DNA from 3 places in the Salipaludibacillus sp. CF4.18 genome. Region 1 is predicted to be linked to each of the others. Evidence: riboswitches for the same ligand, from Rfam matches in the RefSeq annotation. Region 1 holds a riboswitch; each other region holds the start of a gene.
The links. A riboswitch is a leader RNA that binds a small molecule or an ion and turns the genes downstream of it on or off. The one in region 1 is predicted to bind S-adenosylmethionine.

Region 1 (7,435 bases):
CATCGCAATCGCCTCTCCAATATCATGTGTAACAAGAATAGCTGTTTTTTTATGGGCACGAATGGTCGAAAAAACAAGATCCTCTAATTTTAGTTTTGATTGATAGTCTAAAGCGGAGAAAGGTTCATCTAATAGAAGAAGCTCCGGGTCAGTAGACAACATGCGGACTAATGCCACACGTTGTCTCATGCCCCCGGAGAGCTCATAAGGATAGTTTTTTAGTTTATCTAATAAACCGAGCTGTTCCAGCAATTTGATGGGGCGTTCTTTTTCTTCTTTAGATGTTTTATCTAATATTTTTAGTCCAAGTAATATATTTTCTTCAATGGATAACCAGGGAAACAGATAGTCTTGCTGAAGCATATACCCCGTTTCAGGAGTAGGTTTTTCTATTGGGACTCCATCCAAGATGATTTGACCTTTCGTTGGAAGGATTAATCCGGAAACAAGAGAGAGGAGAGTTGTTTTACCACAGCCACTAGGACCAATAAAAGAAATAAACTCTCCTTTTTCAATCGTTAAATTAATATTTTCAATGGCAGTTGTCATTGTTTCCAAGGAAAAGAATGTTTTTTCTACATCCTGCAATTCTAATATAGCCATGATATTCTCCTCTCTTAACTTCCATTATTCTGACATGATCTGGTCAGCGAATTCTCGATTCACCAATTCATCATAAGGTACTTCTTCCGGTAATTCGCCAGCTTCATCCATAATTGACTGAAGGTTATTCCATCCTTCTTCGTTCACTAATGGAGAAGGTGCATAGGATCCTTGTTCGTTGTAATTGATGAACACTTGTTCAATGATTTCTAAAGAAGTATCTTCAAAAAATGGTTCGATGGATTCGGCAACAGTAGAAGGATCTTCCTCATTGATCCATTGTTGAGCTTTGTAAATAGCTCGAGTAAATTTCTCCATAGTTTCCGGGTCTTTATTGATAAAACTTTGCTTTGCCATATAAACAGTATATGGAACCTCACCAGATTCGGTACCAAACGATTCAATAATATGGCCAACTCCTTCTTCTTGAAGAAGTGTCGCTTGAGGCTCAAATAGTTGCACATAATCACCTGTTCCGGAAGCGAAGGCGGAGGTGATGTTCGCGAAGTCGATGTTTTGAATGAGTTCAAGATCGTTATGCGGATCGATATCATGCTGTTTCAGCACGTATTCTCCAACCATTTGCGGCATGCCGCCTTTTCTTTGACCTAGGAATGTACTTCCTTTTAAATCTTCCCATTCAAAGTCTTCAACAGGTTCACGAGAGACAAGAAACGTACCGTCTGTTCGTGTCAGTTGAGCAAAGTTAATCGGTGGGTCATTTGCTTCTTGGGCATAGACGTAGATGGATGTTTCCGCTCCTACTAGTGCGACATCGGCACCATCAGACAGCAATGTTGTCATCGTTGTATCTCCACCCCATGTGGTTGTTAGTTCAACATCTAATCCTTCCTCTTCGAAAAACCCTTCAGAAATTGCTACGTATTGAGGTGCATAGAAAATGGACCGTGTAACCTCTGCCAATTTTACTTCCTTTAACTCTTCTTCCTGACCACAAGCTGTAAGTATAGCTACCGGTAAACACAATAGTAACAATAATTTTTTAAAACGAGACATGATGCTCCTCCTTCATAAATCTATAGTTATTTGATTAGATAACGTATGTGTGAATGGGCGGATGTGTGCGAAGGAATGAGAAAAAGATCAGACTTGGGTAGGAGACAGAAACAGACTAGAGATCGTTTAGAGAAAGCGGCATTTTCGATAAACTTAAATCAGACAGAAAGAGATGAGTTTAAACGAGGAGACAAGAAAATGACTATTCACATTTTTTTTATTACCATTATTATTTCAAGGCGCAGACGAAATGATCACACGGAATCGCAAGTTGATATGAACAGTGGGGAGGAAAGATTAAGAGAGGAAAAAACAAAACATGGTAAGTTTTTCTTATAATTGTAAATGAACGGGTGGGGGGATCAAATGATTTTGTTTCCCTCTGAAATAATCGTATCTAGGGTTGAATGGAGGTCAGGATAGAGGGCATTGTTACTTAAATATGTACGGAAATGGATTATTTACCCAACCGGTTCATTATCTCGTATAAACTAGCAATAACACCATTTCTATTTGCTATAGACTTGTGCGGCACTACCTAATTTACGTGATAAATCGACATTTGCAGTTGACAGACGATTAAATTTACGGTATTATTTTTGCGAACGGATACTCTTATCCTGAGTAGGCGGAGGGACAGGCCCGACGAAGCCCAGCAACCATCACCACTGTAAAAAGGTGAACGGTGCTAACCTGCAAGACATATCTAACCGTATGTCTTGGTCGATAAGAGGTTAAAGGCGGATGGAACGTAACCTTTTCCTCTATTGGAAAGGGTTTTTTTATATTTTTTTGAGATCATTGGATTGGACCATTCTGCTGGGAGAACGAGTACCGTAGATGATGAAGCACATCCTAAAAATAGGATGGATGATACCAAGGAGGTACGTATTGTGGTAGGGAAAACGCGTTTATTTACATCAGAATCAGTAACAGAAGGGCATCCGGATAAGATTTGTGATCAAATTTCGGATTCTATTTTAGATGAAATTATGAAGAAGGATCCAAATGCTCGAGTAGCTTGTGAGACTTCTGTGAACACTGGATTAGTGTTAGTAGCAGGAGAAATTTCTACATCTACGTATGTGGATATACCAAAAGTAGTCCGAGAAACGATTAAAGGAATTGGTTATACAAAAGCCAAATATGGTTTTGATTTTGAAACGTGTGCTGTATTGACGTCGATTGATGAACAATCAGCTGATATCGCTTTAGGTGTGGATAAATCATACGAAGCTCGAGAAGGGCAAATGTCCGACGAAGAAATTGAAGAAATAGGAGCTGGAGACCAAGGATTAATGTTTGGTTATGCAGATAATCAAACGCCTGAGTTAATGCCATTGCCAATTTCTTTATCACATAAGCTTGCGCGTCGTTTAGCGGAAGTACGTAAGGAAAAAATCATTGATTACTTGCGTCCTGACGGTAAAGTTCAAGTAACGGTGGAATACGGTGAGGATCAAAATCCAATTCGGGTTGATACGATTGTCATTTCTACTCAACATCATCCTGAAATTGAGTTAGCTCAAATCAAAAAAGATTTGAAGAAGGAAGTTATCGATTTTATTGTCCCTGAGGAATTATTAGATGAAAATACAAAATACTTTATTAACCCAACTGGTCGATTTGTCATTGGTGGGCCTCAAGGTGATGCAGGACTTACAGGACGTAAAATCATTGTAGATACTTATGGAGGATATGCTCGTCACGGTGGAGGAGCATTCTCTGGAAAAGACGCTACGAAAGTAGATCGATCCGGTGCTTATGCGGCTAGATATGTAGCGAAAAACATCGTTGCCTCTGGTTTAGCGGATCGTTGTGAAGTCCAAGTAGCTTATGCAATCGGAGTTGCACAGCCAGTTTCCATTGCTATTGAAACATTTGATACTGGAAAAGTAAGCGAAGATGTTTTAGTGGAAGTCGTAAGGAAGAATTTTGACCTGCGCCCCGCTGGAATTATAAAAATGTTGGACTTACGTCGCCCGATTTACAAGCAAACGGCAGCATACGGTCATTTCGGTAGAACCGATATTGAGTTACCGTGGGAACAAACAGATAAAGCCAACTTGCTAAGTGAACAAGCTTTAGAGTTAGCTAGTCAATAAAATAGGATAAAGGGTGACTCCATAGGTAATAAAGACCTATGGAGTCACCCTTTTTTGCGAGATAATTTATAACGTTGACAGCTATCTTTAAGCCACGCTTGTCAAGGGAAAACCACCCCCGAGTAGCACTACACACACTTCGTAGGTGCTACTCGGGGGTGGCTAAAAGATCACGCTGTATTTATTAAAAGACGTTACGCGTTTTTCTTAACTGCTTATATTCACTATACATTCTTCTGGAGTGATTTGTAATATTGGCCTTTTTCTACATAACCTTCGCGAATTCGCTTCATCTCAGCGATATCCTCGCTTGTTAAATCTCGGACAACTTTCGCTGGACGTCCAAGTGCTAATGTTCTTGGCGGAATTTTTTTACCCGGTGGCACAAGGCTGCCGGCGCCGATAAAAGCATCCTCCCCAATTTCCGCATTATCTAAAATAATCGAGCCCATGCCAATTAAGGCATTCTTTTCAATCACGCAGCTATGCAATACGCACTGGTGGCCAATCGTTACGCCTTCTTTTAATATTAATGGGTTGTTAGGGCTTTGGTGAAGTGTACTATTATCTTGAACATTTACTCCCTTTTCTATAATTGTTGGAGCAACATCACCACGAATGACAGTGTTAAACCAAATGCTTGCCTTCTCATGGATTGTTACGTCCCCGGTAATCACAACATTGTCAGCTATGTAGGCACTCTCATTAATGACAGGCCACTGTTCTTTATACGGATATATAGCCAATATAGGTCACTCTCCTTATTTGAAGTTTATACTGCTAGTGTATCAAACGTAGGCTCATGAAAGGAATAATTCTGACATTTTCACTGGACTACTGATACCCTATTACTTGACTATCAAACAGATCAGAGGGGAAAATACAGGGAAGTAAATTTTATGGAGGGATCGAGATGTGGAAATGGGAGTTCCAAGGTGATCTAGTGAAAGGTGTGTTTGTTATTGTTCATGGTGCAGGGGAGTATCATGCACGTTACAAGTGGATCATTAGCCAATTGAATCACGCGGGATATCACGTTTTAATGGGAGATCTGCCAGGACAAGGTGTAACTCAAGGACCTAGAGGACACATCAAGAATTTTCATGAATACATAGAAACAGTAAATACATGGTTAAAGAAAGCAAGAGAATATGATCTACCAGTGATACTTTTAGGGCACAGCATGGGAGGATTAATTTCAACTAGGGTACTGATGGAAATGCCAGCAGCAAATTTGCCAAGTCTTGTAATTCTATCTTCTCCTTGTTTTGGTTTATACAATAAAACTCCGTTCAGTAAAAAACTCGTAGCAAATCTTTTACATCGGGTCATACCGACTTATCGTGTTCCAGCAGGACTTAAGAAAGGGACAGGCACAAGAGATGAAATCATGCGAAAAAGAGACGCTGAAGATGATCGTTTAGTTAAAAGAGTAAGCTTACGTTGGTACACGGAATTAGAAAAATCGATGAAATTAGTCCACGAACAGAAAGAAAGTTTTCCACAGGTTCCTCTTTTAGTCATGCAAGGAGGAGATGATCGGATCGTCAATAAATTCGAAGTGGAAAAATGGTTCAACAACATAAATACAAATGATAAGTATTATAAGGAATGGAAAGGACTTTACCATGAGGTGCTTAACGAACCGGAAAGAGATCGTGTGCTAGCACATATGCTTGGATTTGTGACGATTCATTTACTAGAAAGAGATAAGAATTTATAAGTTGACAGCTATCTTTACGCCACACGCATCAAGGGAAGTTCGCTCTTGATGCTTAAATGATGGTGGCTTTAAAGATTACGCTGTATGTAATAAAAGACAGCCCTGCTGTTTTTCTTATAGGATCTAAAATGATAAGAATTGACGGAGGAAAAGGAATGAATTTACCGAAGAAATCTTGGACGATGATGTATAAAATTTACAAGCACGTCATTCCTACAGTGCACGAGTTTATAACTGAGTGGCGTGAGCTAGCCGAGAAAATCCCAAATGAGGAGTTACGCTCGCAAGCGCTAATGAGTATTGACTCAAAAACGTTCCATTGCGAAGGTGGAGCAGTGTATGCACTGTTAAGTGGAGAAAACTTTCGCGAAGCCGTGCGCTTTATCGTTGCGTACCAAACAATCAGTGATTATCTTGATAATCTTTGCGATCGGAGTACTTCGCAAAACCCGGATGATTTTCAGGCTCTACATGAGTCGATGCCGGATGCACTAACTCCTGATGCACCAACGAGAGATTATTATCGTTTTCGTGAAGAAAAAGACGATGGAGGTTATCTAAAAACGCTTGTAAATACTTGTCAGGAATGTATCAAACGATTTCCTTCCTACTCTGCTGTTCATAGTGAGAATGTATCCTTATCAGAGATGTATAGTGATTTGCAAGTACATAAGCATGTAAAAGAACCCGACCGTGTTCCTCGACTGACGGCTTGGTTTCAAGGGTATCGCTCTAGGATGCCTGATATGGAATGGTTTGAGTTTTCAGCCTGTACGGGATCTACTCTAGGTATTTTTTGTCTGACTGCCTATGCTGCTGGCAAAGATACAATGACTAAAGAAGAAGCAAATGTTATTAAAAATGGTTACTTTCCGTGGGTACAAGGCCTCCATATATTAATGGATTATTTTATTGATCGAGAAGAGGATAAAGAAGGAGGCGATTTAAACTTTTGTTTTTACTATGAAACCGAAGAGGACATGCTTCGCAGAATGGAACATTTTTTCCATGAGGCAGAGAAATCTTTGAAAAGTCTTCCTGATAGTGCCTTTCATCGTCTTATAAACAATGGTCTCCTTGCAATCTATCTTGCTGATGCAAAAGTGAAGCAGGACCCGCAATTAAGAAAACAAGGTAACCGACTTATCCGAAGCGGCGGCGCCTCAACAGTGTTTTTTTATTTAAATGGGTGGGTGTACAGACAAGTAAGCAAAACATAAAAGTTTCTACGGGTTCTCAGGATTCTGCACAATCATCTTTTTGTAAGGAGTAACAGCAGGAGAATCTTCAGACCCCAAGGGCGAGTTTCCCGAGGAGACTGAAAAAGGTGCCCGCACAGAGAGCATCCGCTAGTAGCAAATACGAGCATTTCCCTGGTTATAGTGAACGAATGATCTCGTCAAAACCTGCCCTATCGTTTCTCTATAGCAATAATAAATGGCGGATTGTTTCGTTGATTGGTAAATTGGTATTCTAGCACGTGGTACTCATCTTGGCGAAGACCTCTTACAAAAGGTAATAGCGCTTCTTTTTCTCGTTTTCCTCCTTCATGTCCGTGATAAACAACGAGAACGATCATTCCCTCAGGAAGGAGGTTTTCCATTATGTGATGAAGAGCGCTGATGGTTGACTCAGCTGCAGTGACCACGTTTTTATCCGTGTCTGGACCGGGGAGGTAACCCAAATTAAAGATAGCTCCGCTAATGTTTTTATGATGGTTCTGTTCTAAGTGAGCGGTCAAATGATCATGACTATCATGAATTAGTTTGACCTGTTTTTCCACTCCTTCGTTTTCGAGCCTTGCTTGCGTAGACTTTATCGCTTTCTCTTGGATATCAAAGCTGTATACTTTTCCGTTTTCGCCAACGAGTTTAGCCAAAAACAACGTATCATGACCATTTCCCGCTGTAGCGTCAACCACGATAGCACCTTTCGAAACAGATTTCATTAACAGTTCGCGTGCAAAAGGAAGGACTCCAGATAGTTT
Region 2 (7,435 bases), on a different contig from region 1:
TCTATTAGAAAGAGCAAGTGGTTTGCAGGAAGAATTAATGATGATGATGCCTGAAGAAGTTGGCGATGAGCCATTAGAGCAAGAAAAGTATTTGTTGGGTAATGCTAAAAAGATTTTCTTGATGATTGCTGGAACTGCAGACCAAAAATATGGAGAAAAGCTTCAAAAAGAACAAGAAATGCTTGCCAACGTGGCAGATATAGTAAACGAAATATTCAACATCGAGTCTATTATTTTACGAACGGAAAAAGCAATGGCAAAAGATGGAGAAGCTAAATCAAACCAAAAGCTTCTGATGACTCAAGTTTATTCTCAAGAGGCATTTAACCGAATTGAAGCAATAGCAAAAGAATCATTAGTAACACTTGAAGAAGGAGACAGCTTAAGAACAATGCTATCCATTCTTAAAAAATTAACTCGTCACACTCCAATTAATATGATTGCAAAAAAACGAGAAATAGCAGCACGAGTCATTGAAGAAGAGAAATACGTTATCTAAGAAAAACGTATAGTGTCTTTTCTGCCGATGAAGATAAAAATGAAGTTTTGTTATATAAACTATTGTTAACCAATTTGGGGCACTCCCCTGTCCCAATAAAATATGACTCCTTTCTAAATGAAAGGGCATTCTCCTCTCTTAAGGATGGCGAAGGACCTCATGAAAATCATGAGGTCCTTCGCTTTTTCGAGTTTTTCAGTTATGAAACTAGGACATTTAATTTCATTTTTCGATTTCCTTCTACTTTTGTGTAGGAATAATAACAAGCAGGAATGTGTGAAAAAAACCTGAATGTGGTATATGATGAGGACAGTGTGTGAATCATGTTTTACTAGGAGGAAAGAAAGATGAGCGTTACTTTTTATCATTATCCAAAATGCGGTACTTGCCGCAATGCAAAGAAATGGCTTGACGAGAACAATGTCGACTATGAAGCTGTCGATATCGTTAGTCATCCACCATCTAAAGAGGAATTAGCATCTTATTATGAAAAAAGTGGATTAGAATTAAAGAAATTTTTTAACACAAGTGGACTAAAATACCGTGAATTAGGCATGAAAGACAAAATGAAGACTTACTCGGAAGACGAGTTATTAGAAGTTTTGGCTTCAGATGGTATGCTTATTAAGCGACCTCTAGCAACTGATGGTAAAAATGTAACACTTGGTTTTAAAGAGGAAATCTATAACGAGGTATGGAAATAAGCAGTAGATTGTTGAAGCATAGCCTTAGGATATATTATAGTAAGGAAAGATAGAATAATTAATTACATAAATGGAGGGATTTTTAGATGAGTTTACCAAAAGATTTGAAGTATTCAGAAGAGCATGAGTGGGTTAAAACAGAAGGAGAAAAAGTTAGGATTGGGATTACTGAATTCGCCCAATCAGAGCTAGGCGACATTGTTTTCGTAGAGCTTCCAGAAGTGGGCGATGTCCTTGAAGCGGATGAGCCGTTTGGCAGTGTTGAGTCGGTTAAAACTGTTTCTGAACTGTATGCTCCAGTTAGTGGTAAAGTTGTGGAAGTAAATGAAGAATTGGAAGATTCTCCGGAATTCGTGAATGAATCACCATATGAAAAAGCGTGGATGGTTGTAGTTGAGCCTTCTAATAAATCTGAATTTGACAAATTAATGGATGCATCCGCTTATGAAGAAATGATTAATGAAGACTAAATAGTACTCTAAGGGCTTTCCAAATGATTTATATTTGGAAGGCTTTTTTATATATAATTATTGGATTTTTAGAGATTATTTTTTTGTGAAACAGAGAGATTGTTGGATTTTTGACTAATATTTCCTCTTGAATGAGATCATCTATACTCGCTCAAACTAGATGTATAGGAGGAGGGATATATAGATGCAACAAAATGATATTACGGAAAATACCAGCAATAATGATCAAGAAAATACAATGAATAACAATGTGGATGGTTTGGAAGCATCACCAACGTCATTGGTCGATATTTCCGATCAGGTAGAAAAAAAGGATGAAGCAGGGGAAACTGCGCTCTATTTTAACGCTGAAAAAATTGGTCAAATCCGAAAAAAAGGACATTCTCAAATGTATGAAATGTCGGAAGGATTTGAGTTTGAAAATGAAAAATTTTTCAAGGATGCCCAAGCGAAAAAAACGAAGCCACCTGAATCTTATGTAGAAGGCTGCGACATGGGTTGGTGTTAACAGTGAGTGTCTGCTTTTTGTCGAACTAAAGACAAATCGCAGGCACTCTTTTTTTCTATAATTTTCTGGAAATGTTTTAGAACGGTATTTCATTCAAAACAAAGCTTTTGATTAAAATAATATCGCCTAACTTTTCCTTAAAAAGAGGACTTACTGTTCGTCTCGTAGAATGAGTAATCAAAGACGAAGTTCGGATTAGAGGCGGATATCATGAATCATTTACTCATTAAATCAATGGAAGGCATGACAAAGACAAGCCACTTAAGAGAACTATTGAAAAAACATCATCTAATCGTTCAAGTTAAATATCTGGAAAAGCGTTGGTACATGAATTTAGATAACAAAGATTTTAAATTAACGTTGGATGAGGATGTTTGTGATATTATGATTAGTGGCGACGAAGATGAATTGAAACTCTTATTCCGTGGGGAAGACTTTCTGCTGGCCATGAAACGCAGAGGAGATCTTGAAGTTGAAGGTTCATTGAAACATTTGCTTTGGCTGGAATCACTTCTCTACCTCTCTCAAAAAACGGTGAAATAAATTAGTTGACAAGAATTAATCGATAATGATATTATGCATAACAGACTATAAATTAAATATTAATTCTTAATTCTTCTTATTAAGAGCGGCGGAGGGACTGGCCCTATGAAGCCCGGCAACCACTAAGGTATAAAAACCATTAGAAGGTGCCAATTCCATCAAAGTAAACAATTTACTTTGAAAAATGAGGAGAAGGGCTTTTAATTCATTACTAAAAACCTTTCTGCTCATTTTATCGAGTAGTGAGGTTTTTCTTTGATCTTTAACTTTTGTGCTTTAATACGACTAAACCGATCGGTTTAAAAAGGGGAAGCAAATGATTACTTTATCAAAATTAGCAAAAACATTTAATACGCGTGACGGTAAAGTAACTGCCGTCGATCAAATAGATCTCACGATTGAAAAGGGTGAAATTTTTGGTGTGATTGGCTATAGTGGTGCTGGAAAAAGCACGCTCATAAGAATGCTGAACATGCTGGAAGTGCCAACTACAGGGGAAGTAAGTGTCGCTGGTAAAAATATGAATACATTGTCTCAAAGGAAACTACGAGAGGCAAGACAGGAAATAGGAATGATTTTTCAACACTTTAATCTTTTGTGGTCGAGAACAGTAGCTGAGAACATTTCATTTCCATTAGAAATTAAAGGTGTACCGAGCACAGAACGAAAAACCAGAGTGGAAGAACTTATTAAACTGGTAGGTTTAGATGGTCGAGGGGCATCCTATCCTTCTCAGCTAAGTGGAGGGCAAAAACAACGAGTCGGCATAGCACGGGCGCTAGCGAATAATCCACAAGTATTATTGTGTGATGAAGCAACATCCGCATTGGATCCCAAAACAACCGATTCAATTTTAGAATTATTGATAGATATTAACAAAAAGTTGAATCTGACCATTGTACTTATCACGCATGAAATGCATGTTATCCGTAAAATATGTCATCGGGTGGCTGTAATGGAAAATGGGCGGATTGTTGAACAGGGTCCAGTCCTTGATGTTTTCAGAAGACCGAAAGAGCACATGACAAAAGAATTTGTGAAACAAGTGACAGAACCTGAAGAAACCGAAGAAGCCCTTAAACATTTGTTTACTGAAGAAGGTATTGGGCATGTCCTTCAACTTACATTTGTTGGTGGCGATGCAAAAAGAGCACTTATTACGGATCTTATTCGTAAATTTGAGGTTACGATAAACATTTTACAAGGTAAACTTTCGCAAACCCAAGATGGCTCCTATGGATCATTGTTTATAAATGTCACTGGTGACGAGCATCATATAAAAGAAGCTATCGATTATATCCGAAAGCAGGAAGTAGAAGTGGAGGTGATCCACGGTGAATAATCTTTTGGTTGGATCAATTCTACTTCTTGAAAATGTTAATTGGGTAAACATGTGGGAAGCGACAGCAGAAACAGTTTATATGTCGTTAATTGCGCTTTTATTTACGTTTATATTTGGTACAATACTCGGACTACTATTATTTCTTACTGCTCGGGGTCAACTTTGGCAAAATAAGATCGTTCACAGTATTATCGCAGCTTATGTAAATATATTCAGATCAATTCCATTTATTATTCTCATCGTCCTGCTTGTTCCGTTCACCAGTGCTTTAGTTGGAACAATGTTAGGGCCATCAGCCGCATTGCCTGCGCTTATTATTGGAGCAGCACCATTTTATGCGAGAATGGTTGAAATTGCGTTGCGGGAAATTGATAAAGGTGTAATAGAAGCATCAAAAGCAATGGGAGCAAGCAATTCTCAGATTATTTTTAAAGTGTTAATCCCAGAATCAGTACCAGCACTTATCTCTGGGATTACGGTTACAGCGATCGCGCTTATTGGTTACACAGCGATGGCAGGTGTAATTGGTGCCGGTGGATTAGGTGACCTAGCATACCGTGATGGTTTTCAACGAAATAATCCAGATATTACTTTAATAGCAACAATGATTGTGTTAGTATTCGTCTTTGTTTTACAATTCATCGGCGATTACTTTACCAATAAATTAGACAAACGCTAAAGGCGTAATAAAAAACAAAAGGGGAAATTCAACATGAGAAAGTTACTACAAGGCTTAGGAATTACAGCACTATCTGTAGGAGTATTAGCAGCATGCGGTACGGAAGAAAATACGAATGAAAATAACGCCGCGGGTACAAATAATACAGAAACCAATAACACAGAAAACGCAAATGAGGAAGCAGAAGGAGAAGATCTCGGAACATTAGTTGTTGGTGCTTCCAACGTTCCTCACGCTGAAATCTTAGAATTTGCTGCACCACTTCTTGAAGAAGAAGGTGTGACTCTAGAGATCGAGTCATTCAATGATTACGTTCTTCCAAACGAAGCGTTAGCTGCCGGAGAACTAGATGCAAACTACTTCCAGCACATTCCATATCTTGAAACACAGATTGAAGAGCATGGATATGACTTTGTAAACGCTGGAGGAATTCATATTGAGCCAATTGGTTTGTATTCTCAGGAATTTGACAGCATAGAAGAACTTCCAGAAGGTGCAGAAATTATTATGAGTAGTGCTATTCCTGACCACGGAAGAATCTTGAAGATGCTTGAAGAAAAAGGATTAATTACGCTAGCTGACGGAGTTGGTATTGAAGCAACAATTGACGATATTGAAGAGAACCCGAATAACTTTGAATTCTCCGCAAATGTGGAAGCGGCATTGCTTCCAACAGCGTATGAGAATGGAGAAGGGGATGCTGTTCTTATCAATTCAAACTATGCATTAGATGCTGGGCTAAATCCATTAGAAGATTCTATCGCTATTGAATCCTCTGACAGTGACAATCCTTACGTTAATGTTATTGCAACAAACAGTGGAGACGAAGAAGATGAGCGTGTCTTGAAATTAATCGAAGTTCTACGATCAGAAGATGTTCGTGACTTTATTCTTGAAGAATATGAGAATGCAGTAGTACCTGTTACTGAATAATAATTTGAATAATGAAAGGCATCAGAGAAATTCTCTGATGCTTTTTTTAGAGTGAAAAATTTAATTATAAGTATGTATTTCGAATAGAGGGATCGAACCAGCACTAGGCGGCTTGCAGATCACCCACAGAAAACGAACGGTAATTCTTCCAAACAACCTTCCACCTTATCAAAGTAAGGTAACAAATTTGATATTATAGATGCTAAGTTTTTTTAAAGGCGTTATGCGTTTGGTTACGTATTTTCTACTGGGAATGCTGATAGTAACACTCAAACAAGGGTTCTCTGTCCGAGTGTCACTAAACAGAGGACATAGTGACACTCAGGTGTTGAGAGCCAAACTGAGTAGAGCTAAACATAGCATATAGTGACATTCAGGCCGTATCGAATTGATTGAGTGGAACTAAATGCTATAAAGATCAAAAAAGAACAGTGTATGTACATACTTCTTCTGCTTTCACGCCAAAATAAGTGTATCTTAGCAAGAGGAGGAGTGAAAGTTATGGATGAACAAGAGTTTAGCAATTCATCGATTCAAGAATCATTGCTACATTATAAAGAAGGATTAGGTTATTTCTCAGAGCAAATGCCGGATGTTGCATCTAAATATCAAGCGTTTACGGAGGCTTGTTTCCATCCTGGCAAGCTGTCAGCGAAGGAAAAACAAATGATAGCATTAGGAATCAGCCTGTATGCTCAAGATGAGTACTGCATTATTTACCATGTAAATGGGTGTCTAGAACAAGGAGCATCAAGAGAAGAGATTTTAGAAGCTATCGCAGTTACGGGTGCATTTGGAGGCGGCGGAACTATGAGCCAAGCTGTAACACTTGTGGAGGAATGTCTCATGGAACTTTCAGGGGATAATCTGACATCTTAAATGTTTCAATTATAAAAATAAACTGCATAACTTGTCAAAACATGAATATTTGCTCGTAAACGGCAGTTATTCTAAATGAAAGTGTGGTCATATTTCTTCACAAGTTGTGAGTCTTAATTGTCAGATTATTTAACAATAGGTGCTGATTGGTTTAAATACTTAATAAAGATATAATTAATCTTGTTAAAGAAGATCTTGATTCCACTGTTTTAGATACTTTTAGTTGATAGAGAACAGGATGGCAAAGATCAAATCTAAAAACCAATCAGGAAGGAAAGTGATCTGTTATCCATCAGATACAGACAAAACACACAACTGAAATGGAAAAAGCGATGTACCAATCTTATGGAATAGGATATGAGGAATATAATCGCAAACTAGACAATCGACTTAAAGTAGAACAAGCGCGAGATAAAGATTATCAGCGAAGCTTGGACATTTTAGTTAATACTTGATTACTGACATAAAGCTGAATATAGTGTAGATAATAGGACGGACCAGTATTTTCTCTGGTCCGTTCTATTTGATGTTTATGGAATGTGCAATCGGAAAAAATTATTGTTATACTTAATGGACAAGTTTAATTAAGATTAATTCTCAATTAAAGGAGAAAAAGTTACTTCTATTGAGAATCAATATCAAATATATCACGGTGAAACCTGTTCAATAGGAAGAGGACGGGATATATTTTGGACGAATTAATCATAAAATCGACAGTTTTTTTGAAAGCAGAGGAAGAAGAAATTCAATAATAACGGAGGTATAAGTATAAAGTGTAAAATGAGTCAGGGGAGTTTGAAAAGAATGGTGTATTTTCCTTGAACTCATTTTTGATTTGATATAAGATTGTAATGAGAATAAAATGAGAATGTCGATCT
Region 3 (7,435 bases), on a different contig from region 1:
AATCAAGAGTCCGGGAAGAGTCGATCCAACTATGCAACAAATACCCAACGGTCTCCAGGTTCAACAATTAAACCGATACTAAGTTATGGTCCGGCAATTGAGTACTTAAACTGGTCAACCTATCAACAAATAGAAGATGAAAAAATGACTTATACGGATTCTGATCAGGTGATAACTAATTATAATGGGAATTATCATGGGATTGTATCCATGCGTGAAGCATTAACACGATCATGGAATATACCAGCTGTTAAAACTTTTCAGGAAGTGGGGAGTGAACGGGCAAGTGAATTTGCCTCCAATGTTGGTTTATCGATGGAAGGACCTCTCTATGAATCTTATGCACTAGGATCTCTTAAGGAAGGAATTTCTCCGTTACAGCTTGCTGGTGCTTACGCTGCATTTGGAAATGAGGGAATGTATAATGAGCCTCATGTGATTAGAAAAGTAGTATTTCCTGATGGGAAAGAGATTAATATGCAGCCTGAACCGGTGCAGGCAATGAGTGATGCCACCTCATATATGGTAACCGATATGCTGCAATCCGTCGTAGAAGAAGGAACTGGTCGTCTGGCAAATATTGAAGGCGTAGCAGTTGCGGGAAAAACAGGCACGACAAACTTTAATGAAGAAACAAAACAAAAATACACTATTTCAGATGGCGTACCTGACGTTTGGTTTGCTGGTTATACCTCAAATTATACTGTTGCTGTATGGACAGGATACCCGCAAGTGAGTGATGGAAACTATATAAAAACAGATGAGGATAAGCAAATTGCGCGACTTATATTTAAAGAAGTAATGACAGAGATGGTAGATGAAGAGACTCATGATTTCGTGAAGCCTGATTCTGTGGAAGAGATAACCATTGATACGTCGACTGGTGAAAGAGCAACTGGCAGTTCAGACAAGGATGATATTGTAACAGAATTATTTGTTTCTGGAACGACTGTTGAAGATGCATACAGTCTTGTTGAAGAAGAGCTGGAGAGGAAGCAATCAGAATCTAAAGATGAGGTATCGGAATCGAACGACAGCAATCAAATAGAGGAAGATAACTCTGTGGATCAAGACGTAGAAGAGGACTCTGAGACGGAACCGGAGCAGTCAGAAAGGAATGAAGAGGGAGAAGGTTCGGAATCAGACCAGCCGGAAGGCAACGTGGAAGATGAAGAAGCAAAGCCGGAACAAACGGAAGAAAGTGAAAATTTAGAAGAAGCGGAGCCAGAGCAAAATGAAGGAAATGAACAACAAGAAGAAACGGAGTCAGAACAGACAGAAGAAAATAAACCAGAAGCAGAACCTGTGGAATCTGGAGAAGAGAATAGCGTAGGTGAAGCGGAGCAAGAGAAAACAGAAGGAAATGAAGAAATAGAGTCTGAGCCGACGCCCGAAGCAACAGAAGAAAATGAGACAGAAACAGACCCGGAGAAGCAGACAGAAGGAAATGAAAGTTTAGAAGAAGCAGAGCAAGAGCAGCTAAACGAAGTAGAATCGGAGACAGAACAGTCAGAAGTAAATCAGGTGGAATCAGAACCTGAGCAGACAGAAGGGAATGAAAGTGCAAATAAAACGGAGCAAGAGCAGACAAATGCAGAGGTAGAATCAAATAGTGCGGAAGAAAAAAATACAACAGAAAAAGAAGCAGATCCGGAACAAGATGATACGAATACCAGCAATACAACAGGTGAAGAAGAAGCTTTGAACCAAGAAGATACTAACGAAGATTAAGAGAAGAAGAAGTCTTTTATTAGAGGAGAGACTTCTTCCTTCGACCAGAGGTAAGCATACGCTACAGGCGGACTAATTTTATCAAACACATATATCCTTTTATTTGATTACCTTAGACATTGTCATACCATCACCGAGTGGAATAAGCAGTGACTCTAATTGAGGATGATTGGCCACTGTCTGATTGAATTTCTTCATAAATTCAGTATAACGTTTAGGTTTTGCGTCCTGGTCTGCGACACTGCCACCAGCAAGTACGTTATCACAAACGATTAAAGCACCTGGTTCCGCTAATTTAATGCAGTAATTTAAATAGTTTTCATAATTTTCTTTGTCAGCATCAATAAAGAAAAAATCAAATTGCTTATGGTCCCCAACTAGTTTCTCAAGACTATCTAAGGCTGGTCCTGTAATATATTGTACTTGATCTGCAAAGCCCGCCTTAGACAAATTATTATGTGCTAGTTTTGAGTAGTTCTCCTTTAATTCAAGAGAAGTTAATCGTCCTTCTTTACCGAATCCTCTGGCAATTGAAATGCCACTGTAACCCCCAAGGGCCCCTATTTCCAGTACATTTTTAGCTTTTGAAATCGATATAAGCATCGTTAAAAGTTTTCCTGACGATGGAGAAACTGATATAGGAGGCATTTCGTTTTCTTTGATAGACAAGATGACCTCTTCTAATAGAGCATCTTCTTTATTAAAAACTGAATCGATATACCTGTTAACTTGTTTCATTGGAATCAATCCCTTTCTCACTTTTTTCTTTATTATCTGATGAAGAATTTTCCGTGTTTTCATCTTTCTTATCAATTGTTTCCGTTTCTTCACTTTCATCCATTCCGAATAATTGAATGAATTCGTTGATGACCATATCCATTGCTTTTAATTCACCAATAAGAAGTTGATTAATAGATTGAAACTCTTGTTCTTCTAACTGCTGCTTAATCGTGGACCGTTTAAGGTTCATCATTTCTAAAAAGGCGATTGCTCTCCCTCGCCGAAAGGTTTTTGGACCACGATGATGAGAACGATGGTCTTTTCCTTTATGACCATCACCTCGGTGATGGTCCTTTTTTTTAAAATCGTTTAAGTCATCCTCTTTCACCGTATAGCCCTCCTTTTAATGTATACGTTTGTATACATTTGGTATATCGCCAATTGTATACGAGTGTATACAAATTTGTCAATTTAAACCCACTAAGTTTTTAGAAGTAAGCGATTGAATCGAAATCTGAGATGAAAATATGTAACTATTTCGCTGAAGTCATAAATAAATGCGATATACAGAAAAAGAAAGGATCCACCTCCATTACAAGGCGAATCCTTTCTTTTTAGTTTAAGGGAAATTACTCCCAAATCTCATTAGCGACATCTACAATATATTTGAGTTTTGCCCATTGCTCATCTTCCGTAAGTTTGTTGCCGTGGTGAGTGGACGCAAATCCGCATTGCGGACTTATGCATAATTGCTCCAAAGGTACATAGTTCGTTGCTTCTTGAACGCGAGCTTTAATAGTTTCCTTATCTTCTAGTTCACCAAACTTTGATGTGAATATACCAAGTACAACTTGCGCTCCTCCATTAGGAATGTACTCCAAAGGTTTGAAATCCCCTGAACGATCATCGTCATATTCAAGGAAAAAGCCATCTACATTTTCTTTCGCAAACAATGTAGGAGCTATTTTGTCATATGCCCCTTCAAAGGCCCATGTAGAGCGATAGTTTCCACGGCAAAGGTGGGTAGTCACCGTTAAATCTTCTGGTTTATCTTCAAGAACACTGTTTACAACATGGAGTGCTAGATCAATTAATTTTTCTCTAGTTAAATTACTAGAACTGAATGGTAGTGTAGGTGCACACAGTCCAGCAATATATACATCATCTAATTGTATGTAGCGACACCCAGCGTCGTAAAATGCTTTAATCGCATCCCGGTAAGCTTGGATAATATCGTTTGTGAATTCCTCCAGGTCTGGATAAAACTCGGGATTCTGAATTCCAGCATTAAATAGTTGGTTTGGACTCGGAATCGTTAGTTTTGCCACAGCTCTGTCGCCGACAATTTCTTTAAATTCAATGAAATCCTCGATGAATGGATGATTAGGATTAAAGGAAATTTTTCCGTTACAACGGATGTCATATCTTTCTGTTTCAATCCCATCAAATTTATAACCGTGTTCAGGAACATAGCCTTCAATTCCATTTAAATGCTCTAGGAAATCAGTGTGCCAGAATCTGCGTCTGAATTCGCCATCTGTAACAGCTTGAAGTCCAACTTCAATTTGTTTATCAACAATGTGTTTGATTTCCTGAGTCTCCACTTCTCTCAATTGTCCCGCTGAAATGTTACCTTCTTTAAAATCTTTTCTTGCCTGATGCAAAACTTCCGGGCGAAGTAAACTCCCTACATGATCTGCTCTAAAAGGAGCCTTAGTGATAGTACTTGACATAAATAATCCCTTCTTTCTGTAAAATTAAAAAAACCCGCTTCAATGAAGAAGAGGGGGGAATAACCGCCATTCTCTTCTTATCTTCAAGCAAATCGCTCTGGAATTAGCACAGTACTTGAGAAAAGTCTGTTGCCGAGGTTTCAAAGGGCCAGTCCCTCCACCTCTCTTGATAAGAATGATTCAAATATTCAATTAAATCTAAAGATACAGTCTTTTTTCTAGTATGTCAAGTATACAAGGGGACGGTTCTCTGCTTCATTTCCCGTAGAGAAATGAAGCAGAGAACCGTCCCTACGATTGCCCTTGAGGGGTTTTAATCTTTTGATGTAGTGTCTTGACCATATTAGTGAGATCTCGTTTTTTATATTCGCCCAAACAGGCAATTTGAATCCAGTTTCGTTGTTTTAAATAGTCACTTTCAAAATGAACGAAGATTCCTTGCAGTTCAAGGTAGGTTCCTATTTCAGTAGACGAATAATCAGATGGCAATGGAATAGTGATAATAACTGGGGACGAATTTTCTGCACTTAATAAAACAGGGATGCCAGCTTCAGCTAGTGAGGCGCGAACTAACGAGATATCAGCAGCAATTTTATCGTATCTTTTATTATTCTCATACTGTTTTAAAGCTTCCTTTAAGGCGCACATTAAATTAGAAGTATGAGAATATGGAACACTATTTTGCATTTGATACATCCCTAAATCAAGGTATCGCGGTAATCGGTTAGAAGGGGGTATATTTTCTTGATGAAAAACAAAAGATAAGCCTGTATAGGAGCCTATTGCCTTGCCACTAACACCGGAGGCCAGATAAACACCTTGCAGATCCAGCGGAAGGGCTCCTAAAGAACTTATACAGTCTAAACATAGATGAACTTGATAACGTTCACATATTTCTTTGATTTTTTCAACCGAATTCAGCATTCCAGTCGATGTTTCACTGTGAACCATCCATAGCCAGGAAATATCACCTTTTTCTATTTTTGATATAATTTCAGCATCAGAAAAAGGAGTTCCCCAGGATTTGTCTATGACTTCAAAAGATAGATTTGCCCGTAAAGCATGATCTTTTATACGTTGACCAAACTCTCCATTTAGGAGAATTAATCCCTTTCCTTGATGCAATGAAAGCTGAGCAGCAATGACATCATTAGCTAATGTACCCGTGCCGACAAGAACCTCCATATAATTAGCAGATGTCATGGAAAGAAGAGATTGTTTCACACTATCCATCAAAAGTTGAAACTGATTGGAACGGTGTGGAATCGGATCGGATGCAAGGGCTTTTTGAACAAATTGATGGACGGGAACTGGACCTGGAAGGAAACTGATTGGCTTAGATGCAACCTTACCGGCAGTCGATTCATTAAACGTTTCTTTGGTTAGATACATAGGCTGATAGAAAGCCCCTTCACTGCCAACTAAATCACCAAACGGTTGAAATCCTAGCTGTTTATATAATTTTAATTGTCGCGTTGTTGCTGATATCAGCCCTAAATCATAGCCTTTTTGAATGCAATACCTTGCCAATAACTGGGACAAACCTCTAAATACACGTCCTATTCTATATTCTATTTCTACGGTTAATAACCTTATCTCACAATAATGATCATATCCTTTAGGAAGTAGCTCTTCTAAATTTTCAAGTTTATTTTCCAATGAAAGAGGTCGGTTGTCCCTAATTGCCAACATTCCAATTACACGGTTATCCTTACAACAAATAAGGTATGTATTTTCTTCATGAAATTTGTCGACGAGTATTTTAGACTGGTTCGTCTCGTGTTGAGGAATTTCGTCTACAAAAGTTTTATAATTTAAATGATGAATTTGGTCAAACTCACTTTGTTGGGAAGCAATGTTAAAAGTATAGCTCATAATGATTTCTCCTTTACATGAATTATTTCAACAACATTTTCGCGGTGAGCATAAAAAACGATTCCGATATTGAGAAAAAGTATCCAAAAAATAAAACTATTTTGATAGAGTAAATACGAAAGAAAAGGCGAAAATAGAAATGAGATGAGACCGGTGAAGCTAAAACTTTTCAAAAAAATGAAGAGGACTACAAAAATAATAACAATCATGAGAAGTAATAGTACGTTAAAGACAGCTAAACCGCCGACAAGGCTTGAAATACCTTTACCGCCTCGAAAACGGTATAAAATGGGCCATATGTGTCCCGAAATGACACATATTAAAGCGAATAGTTGAAATACTTCGTCATATCCGAGCAAAATAGCCCCACCAATAGCAAGAGCTCCTTTGGCAGCATCCCCGATAAACGTCACTATAAATCCCATTTTTCCTAAAACCCGACCTGCGTTTCGGGCTCCGATATTTCCACTGCCGTGGTTAAGTAGGTTTACTCCAGAAAAATAAGCGACTAGATTCCCTGTCATAAAACATCCTATTAAATAGGAGCAAAGTAAAAACAAAAGGACACTCATACAAATTTTACCTTTCTTTTTTTTATTTTTATCATAACACGAGGGGACGGTTCTCTGCTTCATTTCTCAAGAAGAAATGAAGCAGAGAACCGTCCCTATGATCGTAAGTGTAAGCGATTGCTATTACCTTGTGAAATAAATTAAACTATTACCAGGAGGAGATGTTTATGCAAAACTTTGTTTTTCAAAATGAAACTAAAATCATCTTTGGTAGAGATGAAGAAAAGGTAGTCGGTGAAGAGGCCAAGAAGTATGGAAAGAAACTTCTGTTGCATTATGGTGGAGGAAGCATTAAAAACAGTGGATTATATCAAAGAGTTGTTGAGTCTTTGCAGGCGCAGGGAATAGAGATAGTTGAGTTGAGTGGTGTGAAGCCTAATCCAAGAGTTAGCCTTGTTCGAGAAGGGGTCAATCTATGTAAAGAAAATAACATTGGCTTTATTCTAGCTGTAGGTGGAGGAAGTGTCATTGACTCGGCAAAAGCAATCGCTGCTGGAGCGAATTATGAGGGGGATGTCTGGGACTTTTTTGATGGAAAGAGTTCTGTAACTGATTGTTTACCTCTAGGTGTTATTTTAACAATTCCGGCAGCAGGTAGTGAGAGCAGTGGAGGAAGTGTGATAACAAACGAGGACGGATCTTATAAAAGGGCAGTTGGTCATGAAACGATGAGGCCCAGATTTGCGATATTAAATCCGGTTCTTTCCTACACGTTACCCTCGTATCAGACAGCTTGCGGAATTACCGACATGATGTCACACATTTTGGAAAGATATTTTACAAGAGAAAAGAACGTGGAATTAA

Region 2: another riboswitch for S-adenosylmethionine. It lies ahead of ACHABW_RS14325 (methionine ABC transporter ATP-binding protein); the one in region 1 lies ahead of metK (methionine adenosyltransferase).
Region 3: another riboswitch for S-adenosylmethionine. It lies ahead of ACHABW_RS04000 (5-methyltetrahydropteroyltriglutamate--homocysteine S-methyltransferase); the one in region 1 lies ahead of metK (methionine adenosyltransferase).

The regions. Positions count from the first base shown of each region.
Region 1 is NZ_JBIMEV010000005.1:58,472-65,906, forward strand. It holds gene ACHABW_RS05215 (ABC transporter ATP-binding protein) at 1-603, opposite strand, end outside; gene ACHABW_RS05220 (ABC transporter substrate-binding protein) at 628-1,620, opposite strand; gene ACHABW_RS05225 (YrzI family small protein) at 1,696-1,959, shown strand; SAM riboswitch class I at 2,233-2,353, shown strand; gene metK (methionine adenosyltransferase) at 2,514-3,725, shown strand; gene ACHABW_RS05235 (gamma carbonic anhydrase) at 3,950-4,471, opposite strand; gene ACHABW_RS05240 (alpha/beta fold hydrolase) at 4,639-5,448, shown strand; gene ACHABW_RS05245 (tetraprenyl-beta-curcumene synthase family protein) at 5,604-6,668, shown strand; gene ACHABW_RS05250 (class I SAM-dependent methyltransferase) at 6,860-7,435, opposite strand, start outside.
Region 2 is NZ_JBIMEV010000023.1:17,493-24,927, forward strand. It holds gene ACHABW_RS14300 (acyl-CoA dehydrogenase family protein) at 1-499, shown strand, start outside; gene ACHABW_RS14305 (arsenate reductase family protein) at 847-1,203, shown strand; gene gcvH (glycine cleavage system protein GcvH) at 1,290-1,673, shown strand; gene ACHABW_RS14315 (DUF2553 family protein) at 1,858-2,181, shown strand; gene ACHABW_RS14320 (SCP2 sterol-binding domain-containing protein) at 2,392-2,724, shown strand; SAM riboswitch class I at 2,798-2,915, shown strand; gene ACHABW_RS14325 (methionine ABC transporter ATP-binding protein) at 3,041-4,066, shown strand; gene ACHABW_RS14330 (methionine ABC transporter permease) at 4,116-4,745, shown strand; gene ACHABW_RS14335 (MetQ/NlpA family ABC transporter substrate-binding protein) at 4,779-5,678, shown strand; gene ACHABW_RS14340 (carboxymuconolactone decarboxylase family protein) at 6,180-6,557, shown strand.
Region 3 is NZ_JBIMEV010000004.1:581-8,015, reverse strand. It holds gene ACHABW_RS04015 (PBP1A family penicillin-binding protein) at 1-1,731, shown strand, start outside; gene ACHABW_RS04010 (O-methyltransferase) at 1,831-2,532, opposite strand; gene ACHABW_RS04005 (hypothetical protein) at 2,456-2,839, opposite strand; gene ACHABW_RS04000 (5-methyltetrahydropteroyltriglutamate--homocysteine S-methyltransferase) at 3,081-4,184, opposite strand; SAM riboswitch class I at 4,259-4,360, opposite strand; gene ACHABW_RS03995 (aminotransferase class V-fold PLP-dependent enzyme) at 4,476-6,059, opposite strand; gene ACHABW_RS03990 (glycerol-3-phosphate acyltransferase) at 6,056-6,631, opposite strand; gene ACHABW_RS03985 (iron-containing alcohol dehydrogenase) at 6,799-7,435, shown strand, end outside.